Regions from separate parts of the Paenibacillus sp. NPDC056933 genome, predicted to be linked through region 1. Evidence: predicted binding sites of a transcription regulator. Region 1 holds the regulator's gene; the other holds the start of a gene.
What was found. The regulator LexA, encoded in region 1, represses DNA repair genes until DNA is damaged. The targets are predictions, from matches to a motif close to CGAACATATGTTCG.

Region 1 (10,455 bases):
CCCTGCATGTGGTTTAGATTGGCCTTACCATCGAGATGTTGAACTATATCGGATTAGGATTACTGCTTAACAGATCCCAACATGATACCGGTTACAAAGTACCGTTGAACAAATGGATAAATCGTAAGAATAGGCAAAATGGTCAATACCATGGTGACCGATTTAATATTCGCAGAAATTTGAGTCAAATTGTCTGCTGAAGCACCAGCCGAAGCACCACCAGTCGCTCCTGCAATCATATTGCGCAAGTAGATTGTAACGGGGAACAGTTCCTTTTTGTCGAGATACAGGAAGGCTGGAAACCAGGAATTCCAGTGCCCCACAGCGTAAAACAGAACCATTGTTGCCATGACAGCTTTACTCAGTGGTAGAATGATCCGTAACAAAATACCATACGTATTCAAACCATCGATAGCTGCCGCTTCCTCAAGCTCTTCAGGCATGTTTTCGAAGAATGATTTCATTATTAGCATGTTATAAATACTGATTGCACCAGGGACAACCAATGCCCACATCGTATTATTGAAACCCAGAGAGTTAATGAGGACATAGTTTGGAATCAAGCCGCCACTGAAAAACATGGTGAACACCGCGAACATAGTCAGAAACTTGCGCCCCATTAATCTTTTTTTGGATAAGGCATAAGCGAAAATGGTCGTCATGAACATAGAAATCAGAGTACCTACAACAGTATATATAATTGTATTTTTATAATTGGTCCAGAACATGCTGTCACGAGAGATCGTCTTGTAGGTTTCTACATTAAAGCCTCTGGGAATAATACTTACCTTGCCTGAATTGATGTAAGCCTCGCTACTGAAGGATTGGGCCACGACATTTAGAAATGGATAGAGTGTGATGAACACCACAAGCAGCAAAAAGATAGCATTGAACACTTTAAATACTTTGTATGATTTTGATTCCAGCATATTGCTCCTCCTTTACCACAAGCTTCGTTGTGTCAATCTGCGTGAAATTGCATTAACCGAGAATACCAGGATCAGTCCAATAATGGATTCAAACAAACCAATGGCGGTTGCATAGCTGAAGTTGCTGGATTGCAAACCTACCCGGTACAAATAAGTGGAAATCACGTCAGATGTCTCGTAGATCAGCGGATTGTAAAGGAGCAAGATTTTCTCAAATCCAACCGCAAGAAAATTACCCATGTTCAGGATCAGCAACGTAACAATGGTAGGCAAAATGCCCGGTATGGTTACATGGATTGTTTGCTTCCAACGATTCGCACCATCGATTCGTGCGGCTTCATACAAAGAATCATCAATTGTTGTCAACGCAGCCAAGTATAGAATTGCCCCCCAACCCATACCCTGCCAGACCTCAGAGGTGATATAAATTGTTCTGAACCATTCAGCGCGCTGCATGAAAGGAATACTATCTCCGGTAAAAAATGAAACCAATCCATTAATCGATCCATTCACTGCTGTTAATTGCAGAACCATTCCGGCAACGATGACGATAGACAAGAAGTGCGGAAGATAAGATGCGGTCTGCACAAACTTTTTGAATCGTTTACTTTTCACTTCATTCAACAGCAATGCAAAAATGATCGGAACGGGGAAGGTGAAAAGTAACGCGAGTCCACCAAGCATAAGCGTATTTCCAAATACCTTCCAAAAGGTAGGGTCCTGAATGAACATCTGAAAATACCTGAATCCAACCCACGTCTCTCCGAAAATACTGCCTCCGGGTACGAACCGTCTAAAGGCGATAATGTTACCGAGCATCGGACCGTATTTAAAAATAATAAGATAGATAATTGGAAGAATTAACAGTGAGTACAACTGCCAATCTTTGCGAAGTAAAGCTGCAGCCGTTCTTAACCTGCTTTCTTTGCGTACAGAGGTCATCGTTAGCGTGGTTTTAGCGGTTTCCGACTCCATATATTATTTCACTCTCCGTTCCTTGGCTTGATAAAATAAAAGCGTTTTCGATTTCAATTCCTTCTTTTGATCTTTATCTTTTGTAGAAGACAACCTTGATGAACTTCACCCCCACTACGGAATAAACTAAAACAAATAATGTAAGCGATATCAATTATGGCGATCACAAGAGATTTAGGTCAGTTAAGATGCTTAACGTCATTTTGTACTAGCGCTACCTGCTATATATCCAAAACGAAATAGTTCCCTTTAATTATGTAAAGCGCTTACAATTAATATCAAAATTATAGCGAATAACTTTCGCTTCCACTTCATTCGAGTAAGTCAACAGATATTCGCTAAATCTGACCGCATACTAGTCATACTAGTATGTTAGTTATATTCTAAATCAGCCGTTCTATAATTTCAATAACTTTTACTAAAAAAATTTTGATTACGTTAATACGGTATAGTTCTGGAATGTCCACAACACAAAAAACATTGTCGGGTTCCAAGGTTGGTATACACCTCTCAAGAAACTCAACAATGTTCGAGCAATACACATAAAATATGATTTATGATGCACTAATTGAGAATTCAGCAATGATGCGTTCCAATTCGGATAAATGCTTGATTTCATGGTCAGGCACATACGATTCGGTATTCACTTTATTCTCACGGTTAATCCAAACAGACTTAATGCCAGCTGACAACGCTCCACGAATGTCCGTTGTCAGCTTATCGCCAACCATCACACTTTCCTGAGGCTTCACTCCAAGCCTGCTCAAAGCATGCTCGAAGATCGAAGGGTCAGGTTTTCCTTTACCAAAATCACCCGAGATAATAATTTCATCAAAAAAGGGAGCTAATTCAGGAACACCATCAAGCTTCTCCTGTTGTAACGCAGGACACCCATTAGTTAAAAGCAAAAGCTTGAACTTTCCTTGTAGATGACTTAACGTCTCCATCGTTTCTTCATAGACATGGGGTCTCGATCTCCGCTCTGCCCCGAATTGCGAGGCGAGTCGTTCTGCCAAATCTTCACGATCAATACCGAGCTTTAACAATCCACGACGCCATGATTCTTTACGATATGCAGGTGCAAGTTGTTCCAATTGGCGAAATTCCGGCTGATCTCCACCCGTAAAGTTAGCCCAAAGACCTTCAAACGGGTTGATTCCAATCATTTTGGTAAACGAAAAGGTTTCATAGGATTCATACAGATTACGTGCCTCATTACGAACTGCTTCTTCAAGTTCTTCAGGTTTAACCCCTGTCTCTTGTGCTGCGATCAGGCAGGTCTCATGAAATGCCTCACGAACACTGCGCTCATCCCACAGCAAAGTATCATCCAGGTCGAACAAAATCGCTTTTAACGCCATTTCGGTCATCTTCCCCTTTATGCAATAATTACTTTTTCTCGTATGTTTCCACAGTGATCTGATGTGCTTTGGCGAATTTCAGAAGACGTTCAGTGATTGCATCGGTATCATAACGATTGAGTAGTTTGGTAAATACCCATCTCTTGCCTCGTGCATTATGCTCAATAACAACCGTGCCTGGCTCAATTCTGAATTTCACAATATCATCGACTCCAATTGAACGCTCACGGTTTCCTTTAGTCGTCAAGATTCGGTTACTTCCTATCTTGACATAAGGTCGACGAAGCATGAAGATGACTGCCAAAAATACATACAGCAGCATGGTCACCCAGTCCCAAGTGGTCATCGGAGCTTTGACAAGAAACGTACTCATAAAGAGATACAGGAATGCGAGTCCGATCAGAAAAATAGGAAACAGAAGACTACGTCCTTTGAATACGTCCTCACCTGGTGTACCTGAAATCGGTTGACCGTTCTTTTTACGTTGCTGGTTCAGCTGCTTTGAATTTTTCCGAACCGTTCTCTCGAACGAACGCGACATGAGAATCCCCCTTAGATGTTCTTTGTATCGGCTTACATCATTGCAAACCAATAGTTCCCCCTATAATTTGCATTCTCTAAATAACAGGAAGAAACCTAAATATCAAAATGATATCATTAGGTTTCCTTAGTGTTTGAGTTTGCCTTGGTGGCCTTGATCATTCTCATCATCTACAATTTCAATCGAATCCAGTTGCTGTCTGAAATTGCTGCGAATATTATTCAAATAGATTTCTCTAAGCTTGGCACGTTCAGCGAGCTCTTCCTCTGTCAACCCAGTGGATTTTTGCTTACGGGCCAATTCATTAATACGTGCTACCAGACTATCTATATCCAAGCTTGTCCCCTCCAAAAATACAAAGTCATATTAACTTTGACATGATAAAGGCTGCTTGTCAAGTTGATACGCATTTATGCGTATAGATATGCAGTTTACTCAGTGAATTGAGGCAGTATTAGCACTTGCCCTACCTGTATTGAAGTCGACTGAAGTTGATTCACTTTTTTAATTGCTTCTATATATATACGTGTATCCATACTTTCCGGTTTGTGATCCAATGATATACTCCAAAGCGTATCACCTTGCGAAACAACCGTCTTCCCGCCAGGTAACAGGTTGTTCTCATTGCCTGCAAATACAGTGAGTACTGTGCTGCATCCAATAAATATGATTAAAGATACGATTACTAATTTCAACATCCATGTTGGTGTTTTGCCTTTTGTAAATACCTTCTTGAAGTTCCCTATGTTTGTTTTAACCAATTCTGTATTAACCGGTTCGTAAATGCTTTGATAAGTAGAATATCTCATAATTATTAACCTCCAAACGTTTGTTCCTATCTGTTGAAACCAATATAACACGAACATTTGTTTTGTTCAATAACTTTTTAGAACAATTGTTCGCTTTTTTTTATTTGTAGATAACCTCTTATCTCTTTCTTCTATAATATGAAATCTTTCATTTGCAGTATTTGAATGGATAAACAGAAAAAATTCATGTTAATTTGCAAAAAAACATTGATTTTATGCCTTATTATTTAGAACTTATGTTTGTACGAACGGAGGTTCTATGTTATAATTTTCCCAAACGTTACTAAAATGGGGTTGATACGGTATGTCGAAGATATCCAGCAGGCAACAGGCTATTCTGGAATTTATACGTAATGAAGTCCGGTTGAAGGGGTATCCTCCTTCCGTACGCGAAATTGGTGAAGCCGTTGGATTGGCTTCCAGCTCTACAGTACATGGACATCTGGATCGTTTGGAGAAGAAAGGTCTCATAAGACGGGACCCGACCAAGCCAAGAGCCATTGAACTTCTAAGCCAGGAAGAGTCAGAGCATTCACATCAGTTTGCTCACAGTGTCGCTCGCATTCCTATTGTTGGTAAGGTTACTGCTGGGGTTCCAATTACAGCAACAGAGAACATCGAAGATTACTTTCCCCTTCCTACGCACTATGTAGGCGAGCAAAAAGTATTTATGCTTTCGGTTGTGGGAGACAGTATGGTTGAAGCAGGCATTGTTAACGGAGACTATGTTATCGTACGTCAGCAGCAAACTGCGGATAACGGCGATATCGTTGTAGCCATGACTGAAGACGATGAAGCTACGGTGAAGACGTTCTACAAGGAGAAAGATCATATTCGTCTTCAACCAGAGAATGCGACCTTTGAACCTTTGCGTTTGAAACACGTCAGTATTCTGGGTAAAGTCATTGGCCTTTTCCGTGATATACATTAATATGATTGAAGTTGGTCCGTTGGTTCGTATCATAATGAAATACACAAAGAGGTTGCCCTGTTCATCAGGACAACCTCTTTGTGTACGTAGTGCTTATTATGATTTATTTGCTGCGTTTGAGCACGCTCTTATGATGTGAGAACACATCGAAACTCTGCTGACCGTGGTAAGAACCCATTCCACTTTCTCCTACTCCGCCAAACGGGAGATAATGTGATGTCATATGAGACAACGTATCATTAATACAACCGCCACCGAAAGATACTTGGTTCAAAACCTGATTTTGGAGAACCTCATCCTGAGTGAAGAGATATAATGCCAGTGGTTTTGGACGACGAATAATCTCCTCTAGCATCGGGTTAAGATCACTATATTTAAACACAGGAAGAATTGGACCAAAGATCTCTTCTTGCATAACAGGTGACTTCCAATCCACTTCACCCAGTACTGTTGGTTCAATGAACAGTTGATCACGTTTAGAACGCCCACCGATCAATGTTTTGCCATCTTGGAGTAACGCGGATAAACGATCAAAGTTGCGATCATTGACAATATGCGGAAAATCAGTGTTCTGCAACACATCAGCACCAAATTTGTCCTCAATCTCTGCGCTGATTAATTCCAGCAATTTGTCATGTACATGCTCGTGCACAAGCAAGTAGTCCGGAGCGACGCAGGTTTGTCCGGCATTCAGGAATTTACCGCGCACAATGCGCTGAGCTGCCAGATTCAGATCCGCATCTTTATTAACAATGACCGGACTCTTCCCACCTAATTCCAACGTAACCGGGGTCAAATGCTCAGCTGCTGCCTTCATAACAATGCGACCCACACCTGTACTGCCTGTAAAGAAAATATAATCAAACTTTTCCTTTAACAGTGCTGTACTGGTCCCCACTTCCCCTTCCATAACAGCGACGTACTCCTCAGGAAATATCTCGTGAACCAGATCATAAGTCAGGCGCGATACAGCTGGCGTTAATTCAGAGGGCTTGATAATGGCACAGTTACCTGCAGCAATAGCTCCAATTAGCGGACCAAAGGCCAGTTGGAATGGATAATTCCACGGTGCGATTATCAGAGCAACACCATAAGGTTCAGGATAAATTGTACTTGCGCCATCAGGTATAGCAGAATTCGTCGGCACTGGTCTTGGCGCAGCCCATTCCTCTATATGATCCAAAGCAAAGTCTAACTCGCCCAACACAATACGAATCTCGGATCCATAAGCTTCCGTTTCGGATTTATTCAGATCCACACGAAGTGCATCGAGAATACGTTGCTGATATTTCTCAATTCCCTGTCTTAATTGCTGGAGAGCACAAATACGGTACTCAATCGATTTGGTTTGACCTGTATTAAACAATGTGCGCTGCTGCGCAACGATTTTCTTTTCTAACTCCATATTTACATCTCCAATTAATTGCCTAAAATTTAATTACTAAAAACATAAATGTATCATATCGCATCTATATGAAACTATCAACATAAGGTGATGACACAAATTCTGTGAATATACATTAACAATTATCCGCTGCTTCTTTCTCAGAACTGACAAGATGTAACCAAGAAATCCTACACGGATATGTACTTTGAATGGGAACCTCTTAATCATAGTTCAATGAATGAAATCCTTAACCATCACTAATCATTTGGTGTGGGCATTTTGGTTTTTCGTTAAGTATATAGTTACACGCCCACAAAAAGAAAAATCCCTCAGCGCTAGAGCGCCAAGGGATTCAGCTATTAGTACAACGTGATATATTGATCGCGTTCCCATTGATGGACTTGCATACGGTTTATGTTCCATACTTTTCAAAACTAATCATAATCATTCAGACTTTTGCGGGCATTTTGTGGGCGCCCTTTTTTCTTATTATAATGAAGAAACTCGTTTCAAATACTCATTTTGATTACATTACTACTTTGACATCATCTGAAATAAAGGTACTAAGCGTCATCTATATGACTCTGTTCAATCCGAATTCTCCCAATTAAAAAGCCATACAAATTCATTAGTTAACAGAGACCTATTTCGGCGCCAACCAAGCCTCTCTATACTCTAGCATAATCATCCTTGAGCTTTCATACAATACGTTTCCTTCAAGTCTACTACGTATGACAAGCGCCTCCCCTAATATTCAGTCCAATAGTCAATGTTCCCCGGAGGTGGAGTGTAGTCAACCTTGGGTCCTTCCAAAATGACTTTGTTGGACGTATCCGACTTGTTATCCCAATGTTATGTATTCCGCGTCTATAAGAGCTTCGAGAACAGCCAAGACGTCTGGTTTATATTTGCCGTCAACTCGTGGACTGTGGGAAACTTGCGCCAACACCTTTGTAGTTGTATAAGATCCATAGGACCTTACATTGATAATCCGTTAGCAAGTTAATCACCTAGTGTTCACTTACGCACGAATATACGTTCCCTTATATACAGTGAAATCAGAGATATTAAGAATTACATATAGAAACATTTTCCTAGGTCTGATAGACTATATAATAAGAACATATATAGGAGGATTATTAGTAATATGAGAATAGTATCAGGTATTTTGCTTGTTACCGCATTTTTAACACTTGCCGCTTGCTCACCTCAATCTAAAGCCGATTCAAAAAGTGATGGGGGCGTTGCGAATAAAGTAGAATCTACTTTATCACAAACAGAATCCAAAGAAGAGCCAGCAGTTGAAACATCTGCAGATTCTGTTGATCAAGAACAAGAAAGTACTGCAACTTCAATTAAAAAAGGAGAAACAGTAACGATAGACGGGTTTGCGGAAATTTCAGTATCTAAACAAAAGTTTTCTAAAAAGATTGAACCTTCAAAACCAGGCAATTTCTATACATACTACGAATCAAAAGAAGATGATTCTACATATTTTGCACTCACAATCAAAGCCAAAAATTTATATACTACCGGCATTGATGCAGATGAAATAGCAAACGTCACCTTAATATTTGATAATCAGTATGACTACCCTACTTTCAGTACCGTTGAGGAAAAAGGAGGAGAAGACTTCACTTACAGTAACATTACCAGCGTCAATCCTCTAAAAACCACCACGTTATATTATCTTGCAGAGATACCGAACGAGGTCGCTGAAAGTGACAAACCATTAAAAGCTGTAATTAAGATACAAGATGAAGTTTTTGAATATACAGTAAGATAATAAAAGGTACTACCAGTTATAAAGTGTAACCTTTGTAAAGGACATTTGAAAAAAATAGACAATTTGAAGAAGCTGCTATCTGTATCTTACAGACGGCAGCTTCTTCAAATTCCATTGTCCTCGATAATGATTGTAATACATCATATAACACTTAATTTCTCGTTTGACTTCTTCTAGTGTTTCGCATTCTTTTATATTTGTTTCATCCTTAAAATGCCCAAAGAATGATTCTTGGGAGGCATTATTTATGTTTACAGGCTAACTTTACTAACCCCTGCAATTGCTTCAGATAACAATATAAGCCACCCATCAGTCACGGTAACAGAAATATTGCCGAGATAATTTTCATTCACGTCCAATAATTCCAGAATATCATTTGTCGCTCTATCTGCCTTAAGTCAATATTATAAAATCGAACGGAGAGTTGTTAAATCATAGTAAATATCATCCAAAGCTCCCGCCGATCCAGGTGTTCCCTTTTCTATCGTGAAAATTGTTGATTCATTGTTATCTATAACTTCAGTGCCTATCAAATTTCCTTCTGTGAAGCCGCCACTGTTATAAAGTTGCTTCCCATCTAGCAATCCCCACTGTAATCCACAGCTGCGTTTACAGATTGGTTAGAAACTAAGCTAAATGCCAACACAACTGCTCCAATTAATAGACTAAGCTTCTGGATGCGTATCTCCACAAATCCCCTGTTTCTATTCTAAGAGATTAGAGTAAAATTACATAGTATAGAGTCTCAAAGGAGGCATTATCATGTGCGGAAGATTTACAATCACTGACCCCATTGATGCTATCATGAACAGGTACTATGCTTCGATTGTATATGGATTTGAGTACAAGCCGAATTACAACGCTGCACCTATGCAGTACATCCCAACCATTATTGGAAGCAAAGACGGAAATAGATTAGGTTCGCTCCGTTGGGGTCTGGTCCCTACTTGGGCCAAGGAGGACAAGATTGGTAATAAGATGATTAACGCTCGTGCTGAAACGCTGGCCGAAAAACTAGCCTTTAAACGCCTGATCAGATCTAAGCGCTGCATTATCCCTACGAACGGGTTTTACGAGTGGCGTAAAGAAGGATCGGCCAAGCAGCCGCTGCGGATTCTTATGAAAGACGACTCCATTTTTTCACTTGCTGGATTATATGACACCTGGACAGGTCCGGACGGCAATAAGTTGAGTACGTGCACAATTATAACTACCGAACCCAATACTCTCATGGAAAACATCCATAATCGCATGCCGGTTATCCTGCGGCCTGAGGATGAGGCTGAATGGCTCGGAAGAGACAACGATGATGTTCAGTCGCTCCTCGGTTTACTGAAGCCATATACAGCCTCTGAGATGCGAGCTTACAAGGTGCCGAAGGAAGTTGGCAATGTACGGAATAACAATGAAGAATTATTGAAGGAAGTAAATTAGAAGTTCAACTGAAGTGATACCCTAGGGGTCATCACTTTTTTTTGCTTTTAACTCAGAAATAAATGGAAATAACCACATAGGTCTGATAGACTATTCTAGGTTAATTACATAGTTGGAGGTTCGTTGTGATTGATAATATCAGTGAGATCTTTGGTATGTTATTCTTTGCAGGCTTTATCATAGCACTATTTATACTGGGTTTAATGGGCATCGCTGGAATGTTTCTTAATATCTATAGGAGATTGACTGGTCGAAGAAGTAAAAAAATGGAGCCGTGCAGATCCTGTGGACATCCAATTTCT
Region 2 (10,455 bases), 790 kb from region 1:
ATGATCAGGTAGACTTCGACGAACAGACAGCGGATGTATACTTGATTAATACTTGTACAGTGACCAATACCGGCGACAAAAAGAGCCGTCAAATTATCCGTCGTGCCATTCGGCGCAACCCGGATGCGATTGTAGCCGTAACCGGCTGCTACGCGCAGACTTCTCCGGCAGAGATTCTGGACATCCCTGGTGTGGATCTGGTCATCGGTACACAGGATCGGGACAAAATTTTGCCATATGTCAAGGAAATTCAGGAATCCCGTCAGCCTGTTAACGCGGTGCGCAATATTATGAAGACACGGGTATTTGAAGAGATGGATGTACCTGATTTTGCTGATCGTACACGCGCATTCCTGAAAATTCAGGATGGCTGCAATAACTTCTGCACATTCTGTATTATTCCGTGGTCGCGTGGGCTCTCCCGTAGTCGGGAAGCGAACAGCATCATTCAACAGGCTGTTCAGCTCGTACATGCCGGATATAAGGAGATTGTCCTTACTGGTATTCATACTGGTGGATACGGGGATGACATGGAGAATTACGATCTGACGGATCTGCTGTGGGACTTGGACAAAGTGGAGGGTCTGGAGCGTATACGTATCAGCTCGATTGAAGCGAGCCAGATTGATGACCGGATGCTGGATGTAATCAAACGTTCAGATAAGCTCGTTCGCCACTTCCATATTCCGCTGCAAGCGGGCGATGACACGGTGCTGAAGCGTATGCGCCGCAAATATACGACCGAAGAGTTTTACAATAAAATGCTTCGCATTCGGGAAGCGATGCCGGATGTAGCGATTACAACCGACGTTATTGTAGGGTTCCCGGGTGAGACGGATGAGATGTTCCGTAACGGCTACGAGCTGATGAAGAAAATCGGTTTTTCCGAGATGCACGTATTCCCATATTCCAAGCGGACCGGAACACCGGCAGCGCGTATGGAAGATCAGGTGGACGAGGATGTCAAAAATGCCCGCGTACATGAACTGATTGATCTGTCGGAGCAAATGCAGCTGGCATACGCTAAGCAGTTTGTGGGACAGGTACTGGATGTCATACCTGAAGGCGAGGCCAAGGGCCGCGAGGGTAGTGGCAAACTGCACGGATACAGTGACAACTACATTCAACTGGTCTTCGATGGATCCCTGGATATGGTCGGTAAAGTGTGCCGCGTCAAAGTGACCGAGGCAGGCGTGAATGAGAGCCAGGCAACGCTGGTTCGAGTGTTGGAAGAAAATCTGAAGTCCGCAGCGATGTAATCGAGCGTTGGTAACAAGGATTTCATTTCCTTGGGGAACGTATACCCGGGAGATGAGGTCCTTCTTTTTCCGAAAAAGATGAAGACTATTCCGTTATTGGGGGAGAGCAAGATGAACAAAAAAGAAATTTCGGCAGGCGGCGTTGTGTACCGTACTGGGGAAGACGGGAAGCTTCAAATTCAATTAATTGTAGATCGTTATGGCAAAACGACTCTTGCCAAGGGCAAGATGGAAGATGGAGAAACCATCGAACAAACGGCTCTGCGCGAGATTCTGGAAGAGACGGGTATGGTGGGCCGGATTGTAGAGCCGGTTGATATTATCGCCTATACGTATCAGCATGCAGAGTTTGGTCCAGTGGACAAGGAAGTTCATTATTATCTCGTTGAAGCGGAAAGCGGCGATCTCCAGCCTCAGATTGAAGAAATCAAAGGTGTGGATTGGTATGCTCCGGAAGAAGCATGGTCCAGACAGCAGCAAAGCGGGTACGATAATAACGATGATATACTACGTGAGGCGCTGAATAAGTTGGGCATTAACGTATAATACAATAAAAGACTGACTAATTTTGTAGGTGTGGCACGTTGGGCTACAGTTTGTCGAGCGGGTTCAAAACATCAAGCCATGGGTGACTTCGCCACTGGGGTGGAGACCGGTGGTTTTTTGTGCCAGATGGGCAAGTAACAGAATGGCAGGGCAAGCAGGGAACTGGTGACGTTAAAAAGGGTCTGGGCATGCGCAATCTGTGCCCCGTTATCCGCTGACAGCCAGGCCGAAGCTGCATGCAGCTGGCCGATCAGCGGCATAAACAGCAGCGCCCCCGCGATGTTTAATACGACATGGGAGGCTGCGACAAATTTGCCTGCAGATGCTCCGCCAGCGGCAGCAATCACGGCAGTGATGCAGGTCCCCACGTTGGACCCTATAACAATGGCGATACCGATCTCCACAGGTAATACCCCTGTGGCTGCAAGCGTAATCGCCATGCTGATGACGGCTGCACTGCTATGGATGAGTGCCGTCAGACACGCGCCTGCCAGGAAGCCCCACCACAAACTGTCGGCTGAGCGGTCCAGGAACCACTGAAATACGCCCATGCTTCGCAGCGGTACGGCTATGGACTGCATTACTTGTATGCCTGTCATGACGAGAGCAAATCCGGCAGCTGCGAGGAAACTGTATTGCATGTTGAACAGAGTCCGGCGCATGCGCTCTGGAGCTGCCTGATTGCGTTCACCAAGCACAACAAAGACAGCCCATCCCGTCAGGGACAGGGCAAGCAGAGGCAGGGAAGCACGCCCGATCTGCAGTCCAACCAGTTCCGTTGTCAGGCACGTCCCGATGTTCGTGCCGAGGATAATGCCAAGTGTGCGTCCGTACGTAATCAATCGGGCATTAGCTAGTCCAATGGTTAGCACGGTGACCGCGGTACTGCTTTGCAGCAAGGCTGTTGCACCTGCACTGAAAGCCATGCCTTTCCAGGGAGCTGAAGTGGCCCGGTCCAGCCATCCAGCCAGCAGGGGCCCTGCCATTCGTTGTAAGGCGGTTTCCATCAGCTTCATCCCGCCAAAAAAGATAAGAAGCCCGTATAACAGGGGCAACACAACATCTCTGAACATGAGTTCATCATTCCTTCCGTGCATATCCTTATCTCATCCTATGAGTAAGTAGGGACAACCATGACAGGCTAACTGAATTACTAATTAGGTAAAAGAATCGGAGAAATAATTCGTCGCCGAAGCATCACCCCAATTACCGCACCCCGGATCAAAAGATACGGAGATTCCGCAAACGCAGCGGAGGGGATGGAATTGGAACAGTAGAAGCGAAGCGTTTATTGTAATAGGGGTTGAATTAAAGATTCACACGGAACGGAGAGGGCAGAAAAAACCTGAAGAAGCGAAGCGCTCGCCTTTATCCCCGGATTTTCCCTTAAGAAAGGGAATCAAAAAAATCTGGGGATAACAGCGATCGGAAGGTTGTTCTGTCATCGTAGTGGCAAGTGTGAATTTGAGATTCATCTATAACAATGAAACAGCGATCGAAAGTCCAATCCATACCCGCAGCGGTCTCCTTTGCACCAAGCCTATCTTTTGAACAATAAATTAAAGGAAGTGAATCGATCTTGCCATCCGTTACACTGGAACGCAGTCGCAAAAAGCGGCTTGAACATGCTCATCCATGGATATTTAACAATGAAATCGCCTCCGTTGAAGGAAACCCCGAGCCGGGAGATTTGGTCAACGTATTGAATCATCAAGGTCGCTATTTAGCGACGGGTTACTATAACCCTGCATCTCAAATTACCGTTAGAGTCGTAGCCTATCAGCCTTTGGAATTTGAACAGATGGACACTTCTTTTTTTGCAGCGCGTTTTCGTGATTGCTTGCGCCACCGGGAGCGTTTTATCCGGGATGGAGAGGCGTATCGTCTCGTTTATGGGGAAGCTGATTTTCTGCCAGGTCTGATTGTTGACCGCTTTGGCAGTGTTCTTGTTGTACAGTTGCTCACACTGGGCATGGACCGTTGTCGTGAAGCGATCGTACAAGCTCTCGTGGAAGTGATGCAGCCTGAGGGCATCTATGAACGCAGTGATGTTCCCATTCGTGAACTGGAAGGTTTGGAGCAGACGAAGGGACCTCTATATGGGGACTGCCCGCGTCATGTCACGGTAACTGAGAACGGATTGCTCATTAAGGTCGATATCGTGGAAGGCCAGAAGACTGGCTACTTCTTCGACCAGCGCGAGAATCGTGCAGCGATCGAACCTCTTATGAAGGGTTGGGGCTACAAGAGTGGCATTACGCTCCAACAGACTGAGCAGGATGGTTCGGAGCAATGGCTTCCTGTGAACAAAAGCGGCAAGGTAGTGACGTTTCCTTATTGGGACGGGGCAACGGTGCTGGAATGTTTCTCACACACAGGCAGCTTCACGTTGAACGCCTGTAAATATGGAGCCAAAAAAGTAACATGCCTTGATATCTCAGAGCATGCGATTGAAAGTGCACGAATCAACGTAGAGCTGAACGGTTTCACTGACAGGGTCGAATTTGTCGTTGCGGATGCATTCCAATACTTACGTGAGCAGGTCAAAGGCCTCGATGATCGTAATGCACGTGCGCGTGCCGGAGAACAGAAAGTGGATACTTCCAAAGCGCTTGCAGCCGGTGGTAAAACGTTCGATGTGGTCATCCTTGATCCGCCGGCATTTGCCAAAACGAAATCAGCGGTCAAAGGTGCGTGCCGCGGATATAAAGACATCAACCTGCAAGGGATGAAACTGGTGAACGAGGGAGGGTATCTGGTAACGGCAAGCTGTTCTTACCACATGCGTCCAGACCTCTTCCTGGAAACGATTGCGGACGCAGCCGAGGATGCAGGCAAAGTACTGCGTCTGATTGACTGGAAAGCAGCCGGCAAGGATCACCCTCAAATTTTGGGTGTAGACGAAGGTCATTATCTGAAATTCGCCATTTTTGAAGTGCGCAGTAAAAAGAACTAATCTTGCGATTTCAATTGTGGATCCAACATATCGATATATATTCAGGCAAAGAGCCTACAGTTTGGATAAACTGTGGGCTTTTTGTTGTGCGCTGCTGAGGGTCTATGAAATTACCGGATAGTGGCAAACGTATGTTCCGAACCAAGCCAGATATGTTATACTGGAATTAAAATCTTGTTCGTGATGGTTTGGAGGATTAAACATGTCTGTACGCTTTATTATTGGCCGGGCAGGCAGCGGCAAGAGTGCGCTGATTACCCGGGAAATCACATCCTTGCTTCAAAAGGAACCGCAAGGCGAACCACTTATTCTGCTGGTCCCGGAACAAAGTACGTTTCGAACCGAGCAGTCATTGGTGTCTTCCGGGGCGGTTAAAGGTACCATGCGTGCTGAAGTGCTTGGTTTTCGCCGATTGGCCTATCGGGTAATGCAGGAGGCAGGTGGTTCTGCACGTATTCCGATTGGGGCTGAAGGAAAAAAAATGCTGCTCTATAAAGTGCTTCAGCGTCGCAAAGAAGAATTGAAGCTGTTTGGAGCATCAGGCAGCCAGCTGGGATTTATAGGTGACTTAAATGATTTATACAGTGAGTTTAAACGTTATGAACTTAACCCCACTTCACTGGAAGAAGGATTTTCCGCATGGAATACTTCATCCTCGTCTGCACCGATTCTGGGGGAGAAGCTGCATGACTTACTTTTAATATACGGTGATTATGAAAAGGAACTGACTGGACTATATATTGATGATGAAGATACGTTGACTGATCTGACAAAGCGATTGTCAGAGAGCGCGTTGCTGCAAGATGCACAGATCTGGATCGATGGATTTCAAGGATTTACGCCGCAGGAAATGAGCGTTATTGGAAGATTGATGATGCAAGCATCTTCCGTGACGATTACACTGACGTTGGATCGTGCCTATGACCACGGCGCACTTCCTGAGGAACTGGAACTGTTCCATCCCACAGCGAGTGCATACACGCGCCTCAAAGGCATGGCTGAGGATCTGGGTGTCCTTCATGAGACAACTGTGCTTCAACCGGAAGTTTTGCCAAGATTTGAAGGCAGTCCTGGACTCGCTCACTTGGAAGCTGGCTTCGATCGCCGGATTCGGTGGAAGAGTGAGGGGCGTGATGCGGGTGTCAGACTTTATGCAGCTGAGAACCGTCGGGCTGAGATGGAAGGGGCACTGCGTGAGATGCGTCGTCTGGCGCAAGATGAAGGTGCGCGTTACCGGGATATGGCAGTACTCGTTCGTCAGCTGGATACATACGCCGACATTGCTGAGCCCCTGTTCAGAGACTATGACGTTCCTGTCTTTCTGGATCGGAGAAGAAATGAACTGCATCATCCACTATCTGAATTTATTCGTTCTGCACTGGATATCGTTCGTCGCCGCTGGCGTTACGAGGATGTATTTCGCTGTGTCAAAACGGATCTGCTGCTTCCGCGTGATGGCTCCATCACACGTGAAGATATGGATCAGCTCGAAAATTATATATTGGCTTGCGGGATTCACGGATATCGCTGGACAGATGGTAAGCCATGGAAGTATGTACCCAGCCTCTCCTTGGAAGACAACGGTCAGGAGGGTCCCAGTCGGGGACGGGAACAGATGCTTTCTTTAATGGAGAAATGTCGAGCGGTGATTGTTGATCCACTGGGTGCTTTTGAGAAACGAATGCTTAAGGCAAAGACAGCCAAAGACCGATGCGCGGCGCTTTACAGGTTGCTGGAGGATGCCGAGATTCCCTGGAAGCTGGATCACATGTCTGCAGAAGCCAAGGCACAGGGGGACCCGGAACGTTCAAGAGAGCATCGCCAAATGTGGGGTGCTGTCCTGGATCTACTGGACCAGATGGTCGATATGATGGGGGCCGAACGGCTGGATATGGATCTGTTTGCCGGGTTAATGGAGACCGGATTGACTGAACTGAAATTGGGCCTTGTTCCTCCAGCACTTGATCAGGTATTGGTTGGGTCGATGGATCGTACACGGCTTCAGGATATCAAGTATGTATTTATTCTGGGTGCGGTAGATGGTGAACTGCCCGCTGTCCCTCAGGATGATGGTGTATTAACCGAGCAGGAACGACAGCTGTTGACGGAAAGAGGTTTGGGGCTTGGACCGGGGGCAACAAGACAAATGCTGGATGAGCGCTTTCTGATCTATACGGCCCTGACAGCGGCGAGCAAGCAGTTATGGCTGAGTTATCCTGTCGCAGATGATGAAGGGAAGGCACTTCTTCCTTCAGAAGTTGTTCGGCATATACGCAAGATGTTTGGTTTGCACGAGCAGCCACTACTGGCTCAGCCTCCTGTTGCGGGTTCAGAAGAGTCACACTGTTCTTACATTATTCATTCTGGTCAAAGCCTCTCTTATCTGATTGGACAATTGCGCAGATGGCGTCGTGGAGAAGATATTCCTGAAATGTGGTGGGCGGTATATAACTGGCATGTCTCTCGGGAGACGAGCAGACCTCAGCTGGAGCAGCTGCTTGGATCGATCTTTTATCGCAATCGGGCGCTACCCCTTCGTACCGCTACCAGCCGCAGATTATATGGCACAGAGGTAAGGACCAGTGTCTCGCGAATGGAGCGTTTTGTGGCGTGTCCGTTCTCCCATTTTGCATCCCATGGACTGCGGCTGAAAGAGCGCCAACTATACCGCTTACAGGCTCCGGACATCGGACAACTGTTCCATGCAGCCTTGAGTCAGCTTGCGATACGTTTGCGAGAGGAAAATCGCAGTTGGGGCAGTCTGTCTCCCGAGGAATGCCGAAAGGAAGCGGAGCACACCGTGGAGCAGATCGCACCACAGTTGCAGGGAGAAATCCTGCTTAGCACGAAGCGGTACGGCTACATTTTCCGCAAGTTAAAGGATATTGTTAGTCGGGCATCAGTTATTCTGGGTGAGCAGTCCAGACGCGGAAGTTTTGAACCGATTGGGCTGGAGCTTGATTTTGGACCGGATAAACCCCTGCCACCGCTGCGTTTTGAACTGGAAAATGGCTGCGTGATGGAGATTGTGGGTCGGATTGACCGTGTGGATGTAGCTGAAGGAGAGAACGGTCTGCTGCTGCGAGTCATTGATTACAAATCCAGCCAGACTGATCTCAAACTGCATGAGGTGTATTATGGCCTGTCATTACAGATGCTCACGTACCTGGAGGTGCTGCTTAGCGCTGCCGAGGAGTGGCTTGGAGAATCGGCTATGCCTGGAGGTACATTGTATTTCCATGTGCATAACCCTCTGCTGCAATCCGCGAACGGCATGACATCGGAGCAGGCAGGACAAGAACTGTTGAAACGGTTTAAAATGAAAGGCTTGCTGCTGGCAGACCGTGATGCGATCGCTCAAATGGATAATACCCTGGACAAGGGCTATTCAGCCATTATTCCGGTTGCCCTTAAGGCGGATGGCAGCTTCTACAGCAGTGCAGCTGTAGCTACGCCGGAGCAATGGGATACGTTGCTTGCTTCCGTGCGCAGAAACATACGCGAGATTGGCACCCGGATTACGGATGGGGATGTGGCGATTGAACCTTACCGTATCCAGCAGGAGGTTGCATGCACCTTTTGTCCGTACAAATCAGTCTGTCAATTTGATGAAACGATCGAAGGTAACGAATATAATCTGCTGTCCAAACCGGGCAAACAGCAAATCTGGGACATGCTGTCTCACCACAAGGGAGGGGAAAACTCATGACGAATATGCCAAAACCGGAGGGGAGCTTCTGGAGTGATGACCAGTGGAGTGCCATCTCGCAGAGCGGGGAAGACATCCTGGTTGCCGCTGCAGCCGGATCAGGAAAGACAGCCGTATTGGTTGAACGGATTATTCGCAAGATTGCAGACCCTTCCCAGGGATTCAGCGTAGACCGCCTGCTCGTCGCTACGTTTACCAAAGCGGCTGCTGCCGAAATGAAGCAGCGGATTAGGGAAGCGCTGGAACGTGCGCTTGAAGAACAGCCTGCGGAAGATCATCTGCGCAAACAACTTTCTCTGCTTGGACGGGCGTCTATTACAACGCTGCATTCATTCTGTATGGAAGTAATTCGCCGTTACTATCAGCAAATTCCGTTGAACCCGGCTTTTCGAATTTTGAATGAAAATGAAGCGGAAATTATGCGTCAGGAATTGTTGGAGGAACTGTTTGAAGAGAAGTACGGCGAGGAAGATGAAGGCAGCACATTCCGCGAACTGGTGGATTGGTTCAGTGGGGAACGAAACGATGATGCCATGCATCGACTTGTGCAGCGTTTGTATGATTTCTCACGAAGTCATTCCTGGCCGGATCACTGGCTGGCTGAGATGACAGCTGCTTTTCAAATGGAAAGTGTCGAGGCGCTTGGTCATTCTGCATGGGTTCAGAGTATTTTGCGCGATGCCGCTCTTTCCCTCAGTGGTGCGGCTGGTCTGCTGCGTCAAGGGATTAGCATATCGATGCAGCCAGAAGGCCCGAAACCTTATGCAGATACGTTAAAAGAAGATTTGGCGATGGTGGAAGAGCTTCTGTCAGCTGTTGAGGTGATGCCATGGGAAAGATTGCCTGAGGTGTTTCAGCCAGCAGCTTTTGGCAAGTTGAAGCCTTGTAAAAAGGACCAGACGGACCTGGGGTTACAAGAACAGGCAAAGGAACTGCGTGAGGCTGCGAAAAAAGCCGTGACCGATCTGAAAGGGTCATTGTTTGGAAGAAGTGCGTTTTCTTTCTGGCAGGAGCTGGAGCAGGCGGCACCACTAATGCAGGAACTGTCCAGGCTGGTCAGTGCATTTGGAGAACGATATCGACAGGCCAAGCAGGAGCGCGGTCAGGTCGATTTCAGTGATCTGGAGCATTACTGTCTTCATATTTTGCGTCATGAGGATTCTACACCTGAATTGTCCATGCCTTCAGATGCAGCCATGGAATACCGGGCACGGTTCGATGAAGTGCTGCTGGATGAATATCAGGATACCAATACGGTACAGGAAGATATCGTCAGATTGATCTCCAGAGAAAATCCGGGGAATCGCTTTATGGTCGGTGATGTAAAACAGAGCATTTACCGTTTTCGTCTGGCTGAACCCGGTCTGTTTTTGAACAAGTACCGTCAATATGCATCGAATTCGGTTACGGGTGAAGTTGGAGAGGGCGTTTCTTTGCGGGCAGGACGACGCATTGATCTTGCACGTAACTTCCGTAGTCGTGCAGAAGTAGTCCATTCAGTCAATATGTTATTCAAGCAGCTCATGAACGAAGGGGTCGCCGAGATTGCCTATGATGAACGGGCGCAGCTCGCTTATGGGGCTACTTTCCCGGCAGAGACGCTTGGGGATGAGGCATATACACCTGAACTCATGCTGATTGACCGCCAAGGCGGAGGACCTGATCTGACGGAAAGCACGGACGAGAATGGGGATGCGCTGCCTTCTGCTGAGCTGGAGAGTGCCGAGCTCGAAACCGCCCAGCTGGAAGCTAGGGCCATGGCTCGCCGTATTCGTGAAATGGTCGGAGATACGGATAAACCAGCCCTTAATGTTTATGATAAAGCCCTTCAATCCATGCGACCTGCCCGTTACGGAGACATTGTCATTTTGCTGCGTTCTGCTCTGATGTGGGCTCCCCTCATGATCGAGGAATTCAGACAACAGGGTATTCCTGCTGGAGGAGAGCAGAGCAAAGGGTATTTTCAGGCGACGGAAGTTGAAGTG

Region 2: addB (helicase-exonuclease AddAB subunit AddB) is a predicted target of LexA. The motif match lies at 4,886-4,899, and genes of this name have one in related genera.

The regions. Positions count from the first base shown of each region.
Region 1 is NZ_JBHUQN010000002.1:292,091-302,545, forward strand. Features, by position in the region: gene ACFTRD_RS16270 (carbohydrate ABC transporter permease) at 60-929, opposite strand; gene ACFTRD_RS16275 (ABC transporter permease) at 942-1,871, opposite strand; gene ACFTRD_RS16280 (HAD family hydrolase) at 2,459-3,265, opposite strand; gene ACFTRD_RS16285 (hypothetical protein) at 3,294-3,806, opposite strand; gene ACFTRD_RS16290 (DUF896 domain-containing protein) at 3,933-4,142, opposite strand; gene ACFTRD_RS16295 (LysM peptidoglycan-binding domain-containing protein) at 4,238-4,615, opposite strand; gene lexA (transcriptional repressor LexA) at 4,920-5,546, shown strand; gene ACFTRD_RS16305 (aldehyde dehydrogenase) at 5,650-6,951, opposite strand; gene ACFTRD_RS16310 (bZIP transcription factor) at 8,081-8,719, shown strand; partial or broken gene ACFTRD_RS16315 (IS3 family transposase) at 8,795-8,965, opposite strand; gene ACFTRD_RS16320 (SOS response-associated peptidase) at 9,482-10,153, shown strand; gene ACFTRD_RS16325 (zinc ribbon domain-containing protein) at 10,420-10,455, shown strand, end outside.
Region 2 is NZ_JBHUQN010000002.1:1,086,922-1,097,376, reverse strand. Features, by position in the region: gene mtaB (tRNA (N(6)-L-threonylcarbamoyladenosine(37)-C(2))-methylthiotransferase MtaB) at 1-1,259, shown strand, start outside; gene ACFTRD_RS19855 (NUDIX hydrolase) at 1,371-1,805, shown strand; gene ACFTRD_RS19850 (Na/Pi cotransporter family protein) at 1,877-2,878, opposite strand; gene ACFTRD_RS19845 (class I SAM-dependent rRNA methyltransferase) at 3,385-4,761, shown strand; gene addB (helicase-exonuclease AddAB subunit AddB) at 4,964-8,470, shown strand; gene addA (helicase-exonuclease AddAB subunit AddA) at 8,467-10,455, shown strand, end outside.